Regions from separate parts of the Tolypothrix tenuis PCC 7101 genome, predicted to be linked through region 1. Evidence: predicted binding sites of a transcription regulator. Region 1 holds the regulator's gene; the other holds the start of a gene.

Region 1 (9,875 bases):
TGTTTCATCAGGATGAGATCTAACTCATCACCTGAAGGTCTGTTGGGTAATTCTGTAATTTTTTGATAGTCGCCGTCTTTTTCTACCCAAACTTCCCATAAACTAGGGTAGCAGCGGAAAACGGCAGTTTCGTCGTCTACAGGGCGGAGGTAGTAGGAAGATTCTATGGTGCTAATGAAACGTTGACGGGTTTGTCTTCCTGCGTAACCAATACCTACAGTTCCAGCATCTTCGAGGCGGGGATTTAAGAGAACTATGGGGCGATCGCCTATTTCTTGACAAAGTTTTTCCATCTGCGGTACTTCTACAGCCGTTGGCGTAATAAATAGAAAAATTTCATCCTCTGGCTGAACTTTTGACCCGACAGGAGTTGCTCTACCTGTACCGATATCCTCAATTTTATATGGCGTATCTGCCCATTCACGACGAGCAAGGGCAGCAGCACCAGCATCAGCAAAGAAAATCTTCAAACGAGAACCGTAGTCGGCAAACATCGGTAGAAAATCTGCCGCCACCAGCATCATTTTAAGTTCGGGAAACAAATACTCAACTTGTAAGCGAGTACAGCCATCTGCTAAAGCAGCTTGGGTAGCTATGCGAGATTGGGCGATCGCTTCTTCAAGACTCTTGGGAAGTTCACTCATTGTCGGCATTTTACTTGTGTGTATACTTCCATTGTTTCAGTATTGGCTGTCCAAACTGTATGGAAATATTATTTGGTCAGCTGATCAACTACAAAACCTAACCAGGGTTTGATATTTCTAGGTAAATCAGAATTCAGACGCAGGGGTAATTCTGGTTTAGAGAGAGATTGAGCGTAAGCAGGTGTCAAAAATGGTTGATAAATTTTCGCTTCTGGGGTTGACTGTTTGACAAACGCTAAGGTAACACCACGAACTAACTGACGCAGAGAATTGGTTTCGGAACCGCGCTTTTCTGGAAAAATGGTAGTGGCTGTACTAGCGCTATAGCTAGGATCGCTAATACTTAAGTGAGTTCCACCAATAGCAGTTAACAAATATTTGCTGCTTTGTAGTTGATTAAAAGGTGCTATCTGGTGTTTCAAGGATGGGGTTAAAGAATCTTCTGTACTAGTTAAAATTAATACTGGATTATTAATTTTATTTAGCCCTGTTTTACCAAACAGATTACCAACTACAGGGTTAAAAGCGATTGCACTTGTGACTCTTGGGTCTTTTAATTGTAGTTTCTTTTCTTTTAAAGGCGCAGCCGCACACTGCAACCAATCCCCAGGAGATTCGTTGATAGAAAGAGAATTTTGACAGAATTGTCTGACTGCTTCTAAGTCTACTTCTGGGCCTAACAAGGCTAAAGCTGTATAACCACCCAAGGAATGACCGATGACAGTGACTTTATCAGTGTTAAATTTTCCTTGTAGCGTTCCTGATTGATTGTTGAGTTTGGCTAGTTCGTCGAGTAAAAAACTGATATCTTTGGGGCGATCAATAAATTCTGTAGGTGCTAGGATTTGGGCTAAATTTGTTGGTGTTGAAGCTTGATAAATAGAACCGTTAATATTGCTATCTGGATGTTCCATCGCCGCTACAGTGAACCCGTAAGAAGCTAAATGACCTGCTAAGTAGCTCAAGAATTTACGGTTTGCACCCAAACCAGGAGAAATCACAACTAATGGTGCTTGAGTGTGACCTTGACTCCAATAAATATCTACAGGAATGCTTCTTTTACGTTGTTTATCTTGTAAAGTTAGGGTTTGTTGTTGTACTGCTTCTTTACCAATAGCTGCAGGATCAAAGCTAGGTTGAAAATTTGTAGTATTTTTGACTAACAAATCTCTTTCTAGCAAAGTCCCTAAAGCTTGGCTTTGCAGGTAATTGCTGTTGAATTCTACGGCAATTTGAATGGCTTTAGTTGCATCTAATGTCACATTTTCTTCTGGGTAGGCGCGTAAAAACCCCAGAACACTCAAACCGTTAACTTGACGTAGAGAGAGGTTGAGTGCGCCTTGGAGACCTTCTACTGTACTACCTGGAATCGCAACTCCCAATGATGAAATTAACTGTTGACCTTGTGGCGATCGCACCAGATCATCAAAAAACTTGTCAGCCAAAGCTGGATCTACTTGTACCCGCCGATTCAGTAATTCTTGAAATTGTGGAGTTAAGAAAGGGCGAAAAAGTTGTAGGTTTTCTGGAAGTTTCCCAGTTTTGGCAAATGCTTCAATATCGGCGATCGCGATCGCTTGCTGAAATGGCCCTAAGCGGATAGTAATTTTTTGGGCTGCTAAAGTTGAGGTCATCCCAGCACCCCAACTGAGTGCAATGGTGATGCTACATAGTAACCCTTGCACCCAGGATATTGTACGCTGCTGTTTGCTACGCCAAAAATGCATATTAGCCATTAATTATTATATTAGTTACAAAAAATTCATAACGCATAATTGTGACTGGCCAATATACACTTTTGTTGCAGTCTGGGGACATAAATCCTTAACCAGTGTCCCCAGTAACTAGACAAATTTAAAATCCAGAGAAGATAGTTCTAAGAATCCCGAAGACTGCGCCTACAGGACTAAAGATAGCACCAAGGGTATCTCCAGTGCGAGCTACACCATTACGGCTGACTACGACCACATCGTTATTGCGGAGGATGGGATTAGTTTGCTCATTGATTCCTTTGGAGAAATCTACTTGTACTACACGTTTGGTCACAGTTCCATTGGGATTTAAGCGAATCAAATCCACAGCACCACTTTTCGCTCTAGCATCGTTAAATCCACCAGCAGCTAGCAATGCTTGGTTTAATGAACTGTTTGGCTTCAGGTCTACAGAACCAGGTCTTTTAACTTCGCCTACCACACCAACTTGAATAACTGTGGGAGATAAAGTAGTAGTTGCTAATTGAGTCGCTTCTGCGGGGTTAATCTCGGTTGCTGTAGGGATAACAATTGTATCTCCATCTTGGACGATCACATCTTGGTTAACATCGCCACTCTGCAATAGTTGCCAAAGATTGATATCTATGGTTTGTTCTGTCCCAGTTCTGGTGGGGCGGCGGATTTTCAGATTGCGAATATCGGCTTGTGGTGTAATTCCCCCAGCTAGTTGAATTGACCTTGTGAGAGTTGGGTAACCAGTACCAGTCGCTCCACCATTTTGTCCTTCTGTACTACCTTGAGTCACAAGATAAGAGCCAGGACGGTTAACTTCGCCAATTACTGCTACCGTGCGTGGTTTTGTAGGATCGGCAGCAAAGTTAGCTGCAAACAAATTGCGTGCTTCTGCTACGTTAAAAGTAGTGGCAGTGGGTACAACGATGGTGTCACCATCCCTTAAGGTAATATCCTGCCCAATTGTACCTGTTTGAATAAATTGTTTTAAATTCAGTGTTACTGTTTGCTCGCCAGTCCTTCCCAACTTGCGACGTAATTGCACTTTAGTAACATCGGCTGCGAGTGTTACGCCTTCGGCTGTGGTCAGGGCTGCTAATACAGTTGGGTATTGTACGCCAGGATTGTTTCCTGCGCCTCCCTGTAAGTTGAGAGTGTAAGCTCCTGGGCGTGTAACTTCTCCTGCTACAAAAATATTGATGGGGCGTGGTGATAGCAGGTTAACGGAAATTAGAGGACGTTTCAGATAGCGTTTGTATTGTTCGCTAATTAAATCAGCGGCCTGTTCGGTAGTTAGCCCAAGAACTGAGATACTACCAATTAAGGGTAAGTTAATCGAGCCACCTGGGGGAACTTGGTATTCACCAGTATATTCTGGCACTTCAAATACGTTGACCCGTATCAGGTCGCCGCCGCCTAATAAATAATTAGTATCTATAACAGATGATACAGATGGCGCTGCCGGTGCTGTAGTAGGTGTTGTGAACTGAGCATTAGGTAATACTGGTCTTCTATTCGGTGATACCGGTTGTCCCTGAGCTTGACTAGCAGATGGCGCAGCAACATTAACAGCCGTTAACACAACCACACCCATAATTGACTGAGTGAGGATTTTCAGCAAACCTGTATTAAGCATATTTACCTAAGACTCTGAAACTACAATTGCTAAAATACTGTCTAAACATTTTAATCTTGACTATACGGAATTACTCAAGTTCCGCCACATTCTTATTTTCTTATAAAAACTTGACCTTCCGGAGAAGTATTTGTTGCCGGAAATTGAACTTTCAGTAAAGCTAATTTAAAGTTTGGGCAATTTAAATCTTAATTTATAGTAAATCAGGCAGTGATGTTACTGAAATATTTTGATAAATTTGCAAGTTAATATCAACTAAGTCTTGTTATCTACTTAATTCTGCTGTGTTATTTATAATTGCCCAGAAGTTTAACTTAGCTATTGCTTAATTTAATTTTCAGTATACTTAGCAGAAATTACCAATAGTAATCCTACAGTTAATTGTATTAGTGAGACAAATGATGTTTGTGTCGAATCTGTTGCATAAAAAACTCTTCAAGAGAGAGGCGCGACAAATTCATCGCCATAATTTGTCCTCCCATAAGCCGGAGGCTGGCTAGAAAATCATAGTAATTTTCTTGTTGTAGTGTACCTTGCCAAGAAGCATCAGCTTTAAATACAACATTAGGTAACCATTTCTCCAAAATCTCTCTGTTACCCCCTATACCTTTGACTTCATAGATGCTGGAGTCACCTAATAGTTCATGAAAGGAACCAGTACAGATTAATTCCCCTTGAGCGAGAATAGCAACGCGATCGCATAATATTTCGACTTCACTCAGGATATGGCTGTTGAAGAAAATTGTCTTACCTGCGGCTTTCAGTTTTAAAATAATTTCCCGCATTTGGTAGCGGCCTACAGGATCGAGACCAGACATCGGCTCATCTAGAAATACCACATTGGGGTCGTTGATTAGTGCCTGAGCCATACCAACGCGCTGTAACATACCCTTGGAATAACGACGCATCTGTTTTTTGCGCGCATCAGCCTGAGATAAACCGACTAATTCTAATAGTTCAGGAATGCGTTGGCGTTGAATATTTTGGGGAATTTGAAATATTCCCGCCGCTAACTGTAAAAATTCCCAGCCAGTGAGATAGTCATACAAATAGGGATTTTCTGGCAGGTAGCCAATATATTGCTTAACACTGCGATCGCCTAATGGTTTACCTAGCAACAATCCCCTTCCAGAGGTAGGGCGGATAATTCCTAGTAAAAGTTTTAACAAGGTGGTTTTCCCCGCACCATTGGGCCCTAGTAACCCAAAAGTTTCTCCTTGGTGAACAGTTAAAGAACAATTTTTGAGGGATGTAACTTTTTGATGCATCCAAAACCCAGTACGGTAGACTTTCCGCAACTCAGAAGTGAAGACTACGGGTGGTGCATCGGGAGTATTTAGCTGAAAGTTAGGAGCGTCTACAACAGACTTCATCGCAGTTCCATAAACAATTACCAAATTTGCCAAAGTTACGCTTTAGGGCTATAGCTTTGTTCACTATAGAGGGTACCCATTGGTTAGCAATAACTAACATGATTGTGAAAATTGTTGCCAATGAAGTACTTAACAGAGAGTTGACGGCAAAGCCTCATACCTTCTGAGGGCGTGATGAAAACCTGGCAAATTGATGCATGGTAAGCTAAAACATATCTAATTTGCATATTAAATTTCATCAAACTCTTGTGGGGTGGGCATCTTACCCGCCCCGATCATGTAACTTAAATGCCGATTAGCTTAATTTCCCCATACAAGCAAAATCCCACCCCCTGAAAAGGAAGTGGGATGAACTTCAGCATATTATGGTTATTGCTTCACAAAACCCCTTTAGAACTGGGAATCATTCCAGCACGACGGGGGTCGATTTCCACTGCAATCCGCATTGCTCTAGCAAATGCTTTAAAAGTTGCTTCAATGATGTGGTGGGAATTAATGCCATCTAACTGACGAATGTGCAATGTTAATTGACTATGGTTAACCAGCGCCACGAAAAATTCCCTTACTAGTTGGGTGTCATAGGTTCCTACCCGTTGTGTAGGGATTTCTAAACCATAGCTGAGGTGGGGACGACCAGAAAAGTCTAATGCTACTTGCACCAATGCTTCATCAAGTGGCGCGAGGAAATTACCAAAGCGGACAATACCTTTCCTGTCACCTAGCGCTTTACTGAAAGCCTGTCCTAAGGTAATACCCACATCTTCGTTAGTGTGGTGGTCATCAATTTCCCAGTCTCCTTTAGCTTGGACATCCAAGTCAATTAACCCGTGGGAGGCAATTTGATGCAGCATATGATCCAAAAAGGGAATTCCTGTAGCTGCCTTACAAATACCTGTACCATCAAGGTTGATAGTAACTTGAACATCAGTTTCACCAGTTGTGCGATGAACCGAAGCAATCCGAGGACTGGGATGAGGTGATTCGAGAGAGAGATTTATTTCGCGATCGCTGATTTGCATAGTTAGTGGGAATTGGGAATAGGGGACTGGGGACTGGGGATTGGGGATTGGGGATTGGGGAGATGAGGGGGATGAGGGAGATAAGGGAGATAAGGGAGATGAGGGAGAAATATCATTACCAATTACCCATTACCAATTACCCATTACCAATGCCCAATACCCAATGCCCCATGCCCAAAATCTACTACATCCCCATAATTTCATATCCTGCATCCACATATATGACTTGTCCTGTAATCCCAGTGGACAAATCACTACACAAGAAAGCAGCTGTATTACCTACTTCTAGCTGGGTGACTGTGCGTCGCAGAGGAGCAACTTCTTCTACATGGTGAATCATATCTAAAATGCCGCCGACAGCGCTAGATGCCAAGGTGCGAATCGGCCCGGCGGAGATGGCATTCACCCGGATATTTTGCGGCCCCATTTCTGCTGCTAGGTAACGTACACTAGCTTCCAACCCTGCCTTAGCAACTCCCATAATGTTATAGTTAGGAATCGCCCTAATGCTACCTAAATAAGTGAGGGTGACAATACTTCCACCTTCGGTCATTAAAGGTTTGGCTGCACCGCTCAACTGCACGAGGGAATAAGTACTAATTTGTAGTGCTGTGTTGAAGCCAGCGCGTGTTGTTTGGCTAAAATCTCCACTCAAATCGTCTTTATTAGCAAAAGCCAAGCAATGAACTAGGATGTCTAGCTTTCCCCATTTATCTCGAATGGTGTCAAAGGTAGAATGAATCTGTTCATCGTTTTGGACATCGCAAGGAAGAAATAAGCTGGGGTTAAGAGGTTCTACCAATTCCGCAACTTTTTTCTCCATTTTGCCTTTTTCATCAGGTAAGTAAGTAATACCTAAGTTAGCTCCAGCTTGGTGTAGTTGTTGGGCAATTCCCCAGGCAATGGAGCGGTTATTTGCAATACCTGTAACAAGGGCATTTTTTCCTGTCAGATTCAGCATGAGAAATGGTAAGTGTAAACAATCATTAGGAGCATACTAGAATCTGAGGCTAGTTTGTCTTTGTTTTACAGAGGATTTGTAAAAATATTATTGGTAAGGGTTTTTACAAGAATAAAATTACAGTTTATTCCTTAATAAATTCTCAAGAACTCTTGATTTTGTCTTTAAAAAAACATTGCTAATACAGCTGAAGTAACTAGCTATTCAAGAAGTACTAGCTAAAAATATCAAAAATTATGTATCATAATAAACAAATAATTAGGAAACAATAATTTTGAGTATAGGAAAGTACAGAAAGGTTGACGGTGCTTTATTGATTTTTCAGGTGTATTCTTAGGTAATCAGTTTTTGTTTTTCCGGCATTGGGTAGGGGAAGGGAGATGATCGTGACACAAGATAAAGCCCTAGCAAATGTTTTTCGTCAGATGGCAACTGGAGCGTTTCCTCCAGTTGTAGAAACGTTTGAACGCAATAAAACGATCTTTTTTCCAGGCGATCCTGCTGAACGAGTTTATTTTCTTTTGAAAGGCGCTGTTAAGCTTTCCAGGGTGTATGAGGCAGGAGAAGAAATCACAGTAGCGCTGCTACGGGAAAATAGCGTTTTTGGTGTGTTGTCATTGCTGACGGGAAACAAATCGGATAGGTTTTACCATGCCGTTGCATTTACCCCTGTAGAATTATTGTCAGCTCCTATTGAACAAGTAGAGCAGGCACTCAAGGAAAATCCAGAATTATCAATGTTAATGCTGCGAGGTCTTTCTTCGCGAATTTTACAAACAGAGATGATGATTGAAACCCTCGCACACCGAGATATGGGTTCAAGGTTAGTGAGTTTTTTATTAATTCTCTGTCGCGATTTTGGTGTTCCTTGTGCAGATGGGATCACAATAGATCTGAAGCTATCTCATCAAGCGATCGCAGAAGCGATCGGTTCTACTCGTGTTACCGTCACCAGGTTACTCGGCGATTTACGTGAGAAAAAGATGATTTCTATTCACAAAAAGAAGATTACTGTGCATAAACCTGTTACTTTAAGTCGGCAATTTACTTAAAAGCAATTGGGGAAAGCAGAGGAGGCGAATGTTGTGTTTTTAGAAATCACACCACTATGGAGGTAAATCTAAAAATTGATTAAGTTCAGCAATTGCCAATCTCTGATTTCCCGCAGAAGATGTTTGAAAGTAGTAGGCTGTATCTGGAAGCATTTCGGTAGCTGAAGATGACCACTGGGTACATCCTCATTGCAGCAATTTTAATTCTAGGGGGCGTACTTGCCACCGTGGGCGATCGCATCGGCACACGAGTTGGCAAGGCGCGCCTTTCTTTGTTTAAATTACGTCCAAAAAATACGGCAGTCATAGTAACTATTTTTACTGGTACTTTAATTTCAGCGTCTACTCTGGCAATTTTATTTGCTGCTGATGAAGGATTACGCAAAGGGGTGTTTGAGTTAGAGGATATTCAAAAAGACCTCAGACAAAAGCGCGAACAACTCAAAACTGCGGAAACCCAGAAAAGTCAAGTAGAAGGTGAACTAAATCAAGCCAGGAAAGAACAGTCCCAAGCCCAGCAAGACTTACAGGTAATTAATCAGTCCTTGCAGGCGGCGAATGCCAAACAACAGGTAACGCAAGCTCAACTTAACCGCACTCTTAAGCAACAAGCACAAACCCAAAATCAGTTGCAACGCACTCAAAGCCAATTAGGCCAAGTCGTAGCACAATATCAAAAAGCAATCACAGAACTGCAAAGCGTTGAAGATGAGAAAAAGAATCTGCTGGCGGAAATTGAGCAACGCAAAATAGAACGCCAAAGACTGTATGCTGAAGCCAAGAAAGCGATTGATGAAGCTAAAACAGCAATTGCCAAACGCGATCGCGAATTAGCTAATAGACAAGAAGCCATTGAACAACGGGATCAAAAAATTGCCCGGTTGGATAAACTCATTCAACAACGCAATCAAGAAGTTGCAGCCCGCGAGGAAGTGATTGCTAAACGGGAATCTCTCCTAAAAGACTTAGAAAAGCAACAGAACTATCTAGAACAAGAAGTAGCCAGGCTGGAAAAATATTATCAGTCATATCGTGACCTGCGTTTAGGGAAATTGGCTTTAGTACGGGGTCAAGTTTTGGCGGCGGCTGTAGTTCAAGTCACTCAGCCGACAGCAGCACGTCAAGCAATCATTCAACTGCTCCAGGAAGCCAATCAGAATGCTATCCTCGAATTAGCTGAACCTGGGACAAATACCTTAAATAATGTAGAAATCCTGCACGTTACCCCGGATCGCATTGAGCAATTGATCAAGCAGATAAATGATGGTCGAGAATATGTCATTCGGATTTTCTCTGCTGGTAATTATGTCAGGGGAGAAAAGCAGATAGAATTCTTTGCCGATTCAGCGAGAAACCAACTGGTCTTTTCTGGGGGACAAATACTAGCCAGCACTACTGCTGATCCCAAGACGATGACATCCTATCAACTCAGGCAAAGGTTGGATCTGCTGATTTCTGCTTCGCAA
Region 2 (9,875 bases), 2.7 Mb from region 1:
TATTCCAGATGCCCTATCTGTTGTATTATTCCGCCACACATACTAGAAAATGTTGCTGTTAATGGTAACCCTGAGCAACGTAATTGGGCTTTTCAAACATTAAACGTTTCCGCACAGTTGCGCGGTAGAAGAAATGTCATTGGTTCTGTCTCGTTTGCGCCATCCCCAGGTGTGAAGCGCCGGACTATTTATGATGCTAAAAATTCGGAAAATTTACCGGGGACATTGGTACGCGGTGAAGGAGATCCACCCAGCAGCGATCCTGCAGTTAATGAAGCCTATGATTCTGCTGGTGCTACTTATGACTTATTCCATGAAATATTTGACCGCAATTCTATTGATGATAAAGGATTACGTTTAGACTCTACCGTACATTACGGTGTCAAATATGACAATGCTTTCTGGAATGGCGACCAGATGGTCTATGGTGATGGTGATGGGGAATTATTCCAACGCTTTACTAAGTCAATTGATGTCATTGCCCATGAACTAACTCATGGTGTGACTCAGTACGAGGCTGGTCTACAGTATTACGGCGAACCAGGGGCGCTTAATGAGTCATTTTCTGATGTTTTCGGCGCTTTAGTCAAACAAAAAAGCAAAAATCAAACCGTAGACCAAGCAGACTGGATTATTGGGGAAGGTCTTTTAGCACCAACTGTTAAAGGTATTGGCATTCGTTCCCTAAAAGCACCAGGAACAGCCTACGACGATCCAGTCATGGGTAAAGATCCGCAACCTGCTTTGATGAAAGACAAGTATACAGGTACGGAAGATAACGCTGGCGTGCATATCAACTCAGGTATCGCCAACTATGCTTTTTATCTAGCTGCAATGGAGATTGGCGGCTATGCTTGGGAAAAATCTGGCAAAATTTGGTACATAACTTTGCGCGATCGCCTGCGTGCTAATGCTAACTTTAAAGCAGCAGCTACTGCAACTATCAAAGTTGCTAGCGAACTTTACGGTAACGATAGTAAAGAACAAAAAGCTGTACAGAATGCTTGGCAAAAGGTAGGTGTGATCAAATAGTGAATGGTGAATGATGAATCATCAACAAGTAAAATTTTCATAATTCATCATTCGTGATTCAAAATTTACACTGTTTTGTCCTTTGTTGTTACACTGGAAGATAACCATCGAAATCTTCCAGTTTTTTTATTCCTTCCCCTAGAAAGCACAACGGAGAGCAAAAAATGAGAATCTCCTTTGAACGCACAGGCGGCTTTGCTGGAATTAGCAAGAAAACAACTGTTGATACCGCTAATCTCCCGCCTCATGAAGCAAACGAACTCCCCCGACTAGTGGAAGCTGCTGGTTTATTTAACTTACCTGAAAAAATTACTTCACCTAATCCCCAAGCGGATCGCTTTCAGTATAAGTTGAAAGTAGAAGACCAAGGTAAGCAACATACTGTTACTGTCAGTGAGGCAGCATTACCCGGAACTTTAAGACCCCTGATTGAATGGCTGAATCAAGTAGCCAAGCGTTCTTAGGGACTTTTCAATTAAAAACTTTGTAGGCAGGGAGCAGGGAGCAGGGAGCAGGGGAGAGAAATAGCCAGTAAGGTGGAATAGCACCTAATTTAAATAAACATTGCTGCTCAGACCCCCGACTTTTTGAAAAAGTCGGGGGTCTAAATGCCGCTAAAGTAAGTGCCATTCAACCCTTGTATGCTTAACTTCTGGATAAAGCCATCACTTCATCAGTTGTTAAAGCTTCCCAGGCTGTACCTTTGTAGCCATAATCAAAAATTTCGGGATGCAACATTTCTGCCAAAATTTCTAGAGAATCTACTAGCCTTGGCCCTGGACGGTTAAAATAGGCATTGCCATCGGTAATGTAGACTCTACCAGTTTGGGCAGCATGAAGTTTTTGCCAGTCCGAACTTTGAGTTAATAACTGCGCTTCTTGGCGAGTGCGTTCTAAATCCCAACCGCAAGGCATAAAGATAATGATATCGGGATTGCTAGCTATGAGTGTTTCCCAAGGTAAAACAGCCGATGGTTGACCTGGGGAACTAAACAGCGTTTGCCCACCTGCCAAGTTAACTAATTCCGGAATCCAATTAGCAGCTGTCATCAACGGATCGATCCATTCAATGCAAGCAACTGTAGGTACTTCTGTTAAAGAGAGTCCTTGGATTTTCTGTTGACAAATTTTGACACGAGCTTCTAGGTTTTCTATTAACTTCACTGAGTCTACCTGGAAGATATTACCGATGTGCTCAATATCGTTCCAAATATCTTGCAGCACGTTGGGTTGCAGAGAAATAATTTGGGGTGAACTGTCGATGAGACTGGCAACTGCTGTTTCTACATCTTCGAGGCTGACTGCACAGACATCACACTGGTCTTGAGTCACAATATGGGTGGGACGTAATTGCTCTAAAACCTCCGTATTAACTTCATAGATGCTGAGAGCTGATTGTAATAAATCATTCACTTCATCGTGAATTTTCCGGCTGGAGGCATTAGTATTGATCCGGGCTGCGGTACAAATGGGGCGATCCTGAATCTCTGGGGGATAATCACATTCGTGCGATCGCCCCACAATTGCGTTACTCAAACCCAGTGCTGCTAAAATCTCTGTTCCACTTGGAATGAGAGAGACAATTCTGACGCTGCTATCTTTCATTGCTCCACCTCTGTAACAGCTGCTCTATTCATAATTGTCGCAAAATTTGTGACCTAGCGTATCTCTCTAAAAGAATACACTGGCTTTTCAAAGATTTTTTTAGCAAAAATTAGCAATAACTTGAATAGCAAGGATCAGGAGAATTTAGGTAATAAATTTGCAACATTTTGTCAAGCTCACATTTCAAAAAACCTAGACTCTTCTCGCTTCACTCTTAATTTCCATAGCACGACAAAATCAGCAAGTTAGCGCGATTCAATCCCACAATGTAAAGTTTTATAACAGCGCCCAAAAACGAAACTATAACAAAGTTGATTCTTGTTTTATTTCACTTTCTTAATATATTTATAGACAATTGTTAACTTCCTTATAAGTATATGTACTAGTTGGATGAAATTTCCTGAGTTTAATGCATATATAAAGTGTGGTTTTCATTGTCTTAGGCTGAAAAATTTATCAATAGATGTAATGTTCTTGAATTTATTCTTAAATAATGCTAATTGTGTAAAAACCGTATTTCATCTCCTGAGATGCGTAATAGCGGGTCATTAATAGACATCGCTTCCAAAGTGGCAATCATTGCGATCGCTAAGATGGGAGATGAAGTTTGCAGCTTAGTAGCTCTGAGTTGATTAGCACAGAACTATTGAATAAAAAGTGAATTACGCCTCAACTTTTGCGGTGGCGGTTGCCTAAACAAGCGACAACCAACAGCATAAATGAATACTGAACACCAAAAGTAACTGTATGCTACACCCAAAGCCAGTTATGAGGTACAGTTATCGTCTTTATTTAATTTGACTGAGCGCCAAAACAAAGCATTGTTCGGCTTAAACAACGTTTTAATGAGTCATCTTACATCATAGAGGAATGATTGTCTATGCAAACCATAAATTCTGGCAGAAATGACAGGTGATGAAATTACTTCTAATGGGAACTGATTACCACAAACTTTGTAATTTTGTCGATAATTTTCAAACCACGATTTTTAACAATTATTGAAGCCCTGAAGGGGAAATAGGCATTTTTAATTCATATCAGATCTAAATTGCAAACCTGAGTAACAATACTACCCTCCAGATCGTCACGCTAGAATCACAGGAGTTAATAGTAAAAAATATACTTTCCGGGTCTGAAAAAACCTGTGAAGTAATTGTATTTATTAAAGATGACTCTACTTTCCCCGTAGAACTCCAAAGCAAAATTATTTCTTACGCAGGTTAAAAAATGCATGTGGTGGCAGCTAGAGATATTACAGAAGCCAAGCAGTCCCCGGGAGCTTTGCAAACTCGAGAACATGCTCGCCGAAAACAAAGTCAAACACTGGTGCAGCTAGCAAGAAGTAAAACATTCCAACAAGGTAATCTCAATGCAGCATTCCAAGAGATTACAGAAGCTGCTGCTCGCACGCTCAATGTGCAGCGAGTTGGTGTATGGTTATACAACCAAGACCACTCGACATTAGAATGTATTGATTTATACGACTTTAAAACAAAAGAACATACCTGCGGCTTGTCGCTTTTGAAGGCCAATTACCCTGATTATTTCCAAGCTTTATCAGAGGAACGCAGTATTGCTGCCGATGATGCCATCAACGATATGAGAACTCAAGAATTATCCCAGTCTTATTTGTCTGTGTTGGGTATTGCGTCTTTGTTAAATGCACCAATTTGGCTAGGGGGTCGGTTAGTAGGAGTAGTTTCTCACGAACATTTAGGCGAGATTCGCCAATGGACTTTAGAAGAAGAGAATTTTGCTGGTTCAATGGCAGATTTTGTCAGCCTAGCGATAGAAGCCAGCGAGCGTAACGCTGCAGAGTCCGCACTGCGCCAGAGTGAGGCCCAATTCCGAGCAATTTTTGAGTGTTCCTCAATCGGTATCGGACTCATAGATATGAAAGTAGAAATAGTGGATGCTAATCCAGCATTATGCCAGATGCTAGGTTACAGCCGTGAAGAACTATTTGGGCAGAGGTTTACCAATTATATTTCCCAGCAGAAGGGAGATTTAGAGCTTTTTGGACAACTTGTTTCTGGCATTAATCAAGATCCAGAAAAACTTGTACAAAGAAATCGCATTGAGATGGAAAGACTTTTCCTTCATAAACAAGGAGGGTTAGTTTGGACTCATCTGTCAGTTTCAGTTATTCGTGACAGCTACGGTAACCCTGCGTTTTTCTTAGCTATTGTTGAAGATATTACCGAACGCAAGCAAACTGAGTTAAAACTGCGCGCCTCCCAAGCAGCTGCAGAAGCAGGGAGTCGTGCCAAAAGTGAATTTTTAGCGACCATGAGCCATGAACTGCGAACACCCCTGAACGCGATTATGGGTTTATCGCAATTGTTGCAACAAGAAATGGTCGGCCCTCTCAATGAAAAGCAGCAAGAATATATAAGTTGTGTATATAGCAGTGGTCAACATCTCTTAGCCCTAATCAACGATATTTTGGATCTATCTAAGGTAGAAGCCGGGAAAGAAGAACTGTTGCAGTTACCTTTACTAGTTAGAGATGTGTGTAATTATGTGATATCTACAGTATCAGACCAAGCTTTAGATAAGGAATTGGAACTGAGCAACGAAATTGACTCAGAAGCCGAGATTTTTATTGGAGATGAGCGGCGAGTCAAGCAAATGCTACTCAATCTACTGACAAATGCAATTAAATTTACACCAGCAGGTAAGGTATCCTTAGAAGTTAAAAAAGTCAGTAATGGTATTACTTTTACAGTTGCTGATACTGGTATAGGCATTGATCCTAATAATTTTCAATTTCTCTTTGAACCATTTAAACAGCTTGATAGCCGCTTAAATCGTCAGTATGAAGGTACGGGTTTGGGTCTAGCCTTAACACGCAAATTAGCACGTTTGCATGGTGGCGATGTTACAGTGGAATCGGCTTTGGGTCAAGGAAGTCGGTTTACATTGTTTCTGCCAGATCAACCTTATAGTGGTTCGTAATGGGTAATGGGTAATGGGTAATGGGTAATTGGTAATTGGTAATTGGTAATTGGTAATTAATGATTACGAAAGTAAGCTATAGATTGAGCAAGAGCGAACTGCAGGCATAAAGCTCAAGATTTCGTAGTGCTTAAGCTAATTTTTGTCAAAAAAAGCCGCCCTAGTGGGTGGCAAAAAATTATCAGTACAGCTTGAAGTTGTGTAGTAAGCAGCAAAGTGCTTACTACCTAGAAGACTACTAGCGATCGCAATTAGCAATCGTAGTACAGGTAAAATTCGTAGGGATGAGGACGTAGTTGTAGCTGCTTAACTTCGTTAACTAGTTTGTACTCGATCCAGTTTTGGATAAAGTCTTCTGTGAATACACCGCTTTCAGTCAAGAAGGCGTGATCATTTTCCAGAGCTTCTAATGCCAGTTCCAAAGAACCAGGAGTAGAAGGAACTTTTGCTAGTTCCTCTGGAGAGAGTTCATAGATATTTCTGTCTAAGGGTTCACCAGGATGGATTTTATTTTTGATACCATCAATACCAGCACAAAGCATAGCAGCAAATGCTAAGTAAGGGTTAGAGGTAGCATCTGGGCAACGGAACTCTAAACGTTTAGCTTTGGGGTTAGAACCAGACAGAGGAATCCGCACAGAAGCAGAACGGTTACCTTGGGAGTAAGCCAAGTTAACAGGTGCTTCATAACCAGGTACTAAGCGCTTGTAAGAGTTGGTGGTGGGGTTTGTGATGCCCAACAATGCTGGTGCGTGTTTGAGGATACCACCGATGTAATACAGTGCCATGTCACTCAAACCAGCATACTTATCACCACCAAATAGAGGTTTGCCATCCTTCCAAATAGACTGGTGACAGTGCATCCCCGAACCATTATCACCAAAAATTGGTTTTGGCATAAAGGTCACGGTTCTACCATATTTCTTGGCAACGTTTTTGATGACGTACTTATAAGTCATCAACCAGTCAGCAGCTTCGATGAGCTTACCAAAGCGGAAACCCAATTCGCACTGACCACCAGTAGCAACTTCATGGTGTTGTTTTTCAATGGGTACGCCGCAAGCTGCCATCGTCAGCAGCATTTCTGTACGCATATCCTGGAAAGTATCGGTAGGCGCAACTGGGAAGTAACCTTCTTTGAAGCGTGGTTTGTAAGCGAGGTTAGGGCCTTCATCCTTACCAGAATTCCAACGACCTTCTACAGAGTCTACGTAGTAATAACCTGAGTTGGCAGTTTGGTCAAAACGGGCATCATCAAAGATAAAGAACTCAGCTTCTGGGCCAAAGAAAGCTGTGTCACCAAGGCCAGTAGAAACTAAATAGTCTATGGCTTTTTGGGCAATCACGCGGGGACAACGGTTATACCATTCGCCTGTGCGAGGTTCTTTAATGCTACAAATTATACTTAGAGTTGGCTCTTTCATGAATGGGTCGATCCAGGCAGTGTTTGGATCTAAAACCATTGTCATGTCTGATTCTTCGATGCCTTTCCAACCCCTAATACTGGAACCGTCGAAAGGTACGCCATCAGTGAATGAACTTTCATCGATTTGGTTGTAGTACACGGTGAGGTGCTGCCATGTCCCTGGTGTATCGATGAATTTCAGATCAATCATCTGAATTTTTTGGTCTTGAATCAATTTCAAGACTTCTTGTGGGGTTGTCATTGTTACTCCTTCTCTGCCAATTAAATAAACTCAAACTAGAATCTTTAAACCACGCTGACCCTGCTGAGATGAACCCAATTGTGACACACCTGGAATATCCTAAGGATATGACATTAGGAATTTTTGTAGTCTTTGTTACAGATTCTCCAGTTTATAGCTTCTATTAACCTTTGCCTTATACCTGTACAAAAATCGAACATACCATCTCAGAGGGGTCAACTTTGGCATAGAATCCTTAAATAGCGGGTAGATTGTTTTGTGCCGATTCTATATTCTAATTGGCACAAAAAATGACTGGTGCATGAAGCAGCCAAATTAATATCAAACCATAGATAGTTAATGATTGGGAGAAATCGGAATGCGCGATGCAGTAACAAGTTTAATTAAGAATTATGACGTAGTTGGTCGGTATTTTGACCGGGATGCACTCGACAGCCTTAAATCCTATTTTGCAAGTGGTACCGCACGTATCCAAGCTGCGGCAACAATCAATTCTAATGCGGCTGCAATTGTCAAGCAGTCTGGTTCTCAATTATTTGATGAACTACCAGAATTGATTCGTCCTAGCGGCAATGCTTATACAACTCGTCGTTATGCTGCTTGTTTGCGGGATTTAGATTACTACTTGCGCTACGCTACTTATGCTTTGGTTGCTGGTAACACCAATGTCTTAGATGAGCGGGTTCTGCAAGGGCTAAGAGAAACTTACAATTCTTTGGGAGTCCCCATTGGCCCCACAGTACGTGGTGTGCAGATTATGAAGGAAATTGTTAAGGCACAAGTAGCAGCAGCAGGTGTCACTAATACCGCTTTTGTAGATGAACCTTTTGACCATATCAGTCGTGAATTGAGCGAAAATAATATCTAGATATTTGGGGCAGGACAAATGTCCAACCCCTCAAAATATCGACAGCAAACCTCCTTTGGAGGCAGCTAGATTCAGGAATGTGGGTTAAATAACCTGCAATATTTGTAGGGTACGTTAGGTGGCTGATTAATCAAAAATCTGGGGTCATGAGGTGACGATTTCGCACTTGGCACTTTACATCAAAAGTTTTGCATTTTATTTGATCTACATTCCTTTAGCAATTCGCTTTTTACTACTGCATAAAATACAATAAATTATCAATTTAAAAATAAAATTTAATATTTCCCAGGTTGGATTTACATACCTTCAGTGAATCCATAATCTTGGTAAAAAATTAAAATAATTCTTTATTTGTCAATGAGCAATTGTGCTAAAAATTTTGAGGGATATGCCCTCAACTGTGAATATGACTTTATCTGTTCAGAGGCGATCGCTTCATATTAATTAACAAACCCTCCTCAGCAGTTCACAGTCATATTCAGTAACAAAAATTAGTAATATTCGATTAGCATTGGCTCCTCAGGGACAAAACGCGAAACAAGGTTAGTTTTTTTACCTAAAGGCTTAAAAGAGGCGATCGCAATTGGAGTCTTAAGCTTTGTTAACTCTTGAATTTCCCAAAAAACTGCCCACCGGGGTTTATCGGCTGTAGTCGATGGCGGCAGAAACTTTGATTTACCTGAATATCTGCCATTGCGAGAATTTGCATGACCAATATATAAACCTCCCCAAGAGACTTCCGAGTTTAGAGGTTGATCCGCACGGTCAGAAGCATAAATTAATACTTCTACCGTCTTTTCTCCACGTAATTCATCTGCTTTGCGGAAAACTTCAAAAGCCATGCTACCGAAAGCGACTTTGATAATTTCATCGCTGAGTTCATTTTCTAGCTTTTCCATTGTGTCTAATGCAGACAGCAAATGCATCTCCGGAACAGATGCCAGAATCGCGAAAGAAGTTGTTTTAGCCATGTTCTGTTCCTATTTGTGTAACCTTGTAATTATAATTACGTTTTATGCTCACCTTGGTAATTTTGGCAGAATTATAGGTTCCTAAGTTAGAAGCCAATACGGTTCAGTTAAGAAGATTTTCTGTTGAGGCCAGAGGAGGCAGGGGGGCAGGGAGAAGGGGAGAAAAGCAATTACCAATTACCCAATGCCCCATGCCCATTTTCAAAACAATAATCGATGCCGCAATTGAGTAAGTTATTCCTTGGAAGTCCCAAATCCGGCACAATAGAAAATGCTCATGCTCATCTAGTTGATTTTTTGGCTAAACAACGACTCGACACACTCTTAGTAGAATTAGGTTTATGTACTTCTCGCGCCTTAGCACAGCGACTCATCCAGGCGGGAGAAGTCAGCGTGAATCAGCAGGTTGTTGACAAGCCTGGTACAGAAATAGATATTACATCTCACATTCAGATTAAAGAGCGATCACGGTTTGTTTCCAGAGGCGGTGAGAAACTAGTTAAAGCCTTAGAAAGCTTTGCCATTCCTGTAGAAGGGCGCATTTGTATAGATGGGGGAATTTCCACAGGTGGCTTTACCGATTGCCTGCTACAAGGTGGAGCCAAATTAGTTTACGGCATTGATGTTGGTTATGGACAAGTTGATTGGCGCTTGCGAAATGACTCTCGGGTGATTTTGCGAGAACGCACCAACTTACGCCAACTACAACCACAGCAATTGTACGCTGAAGCTGACCCCATACCTGATTTAGCAGTCGTAGATGTATCGTTTATT

What was found. Region 1 encodes NtcA, which controls nitrogen genes in cyanobacteria. Its sites were predicted from a motif close to TNTGTANNNNNNNNTACANA; they were not measured.
Positions count from the first base shown of each region.
Region 2: a site for NtcA is predicted at 7,385-7,404, ahead of glnA (type I glutamate--ammonia ligase). Genes of this name have one in related genera too.

Region 1 covers NZ_CAWNJS010000001.1:1,147,249-1,157,123, forward strand. Annotated here, with positions in the region: gene AACU25_RS04625 (DUF1995 family protein) at 1-644, opposite strand, end outside; gene AACU25_RS04630 (alpha/beta hydrolase) at 713-2,371, opposite strand; gene AACU25_RS04635 (SLBB domain-containing protein) at 2,499-4,004, opposite strand; gene AACU25_RS04640 (ABC transporter ATP-binding protein) at 4,391-5,377, opposite strand; gene hisB (imidazoleglycerol-phosphate dehydratase HisB) at 5,755-6,396, opposite strand; gene fabI (enoyl-ACP reductase FabI) at 6,581-7,357, opposite strand; gene ntcA (global nitrogen regulator NtcA) at 7,738-8,409, shown strand; gene AACU25_RS04660 (DUF3084 domain-containing protein) at 8,577-9,875, shown strand, end outside.
Region 2 covers NZ_CAWNJS010000001.1:3,810,125-3,819,999, forward strand. Annotated here, with positions in the region: gene AACU25_RS15580 (M4 family metallopeptidase) at 1-1,032, shown strand, start outside; gene AACU25_RS15585 (protealysin inhibitor emfourin) at 1,197-1,496, shown strand; gene AACU25_RS15590 (cobalamin-binding protein) at 1,678-2,637, opposite strand; gene AACU25_RS15595 (GAF domain-containing protein) at 3,865-5,595, shown strand; gene glnA (type I glutamate--ammonia ligase) at 5,847-7,262, opposite strand; gene apcB (allophycocyanin subunit beta) at 7,621-8,130, shown strand; gene AACU25_RS15610 (hypothetical protein) at 8,622-9,101, opposite strand; gene AACU25_RS15615 (TlyA family rRNA (cytidine-2'-O)-methyltransferase) at 9,399-9,875, shown strand, end outside.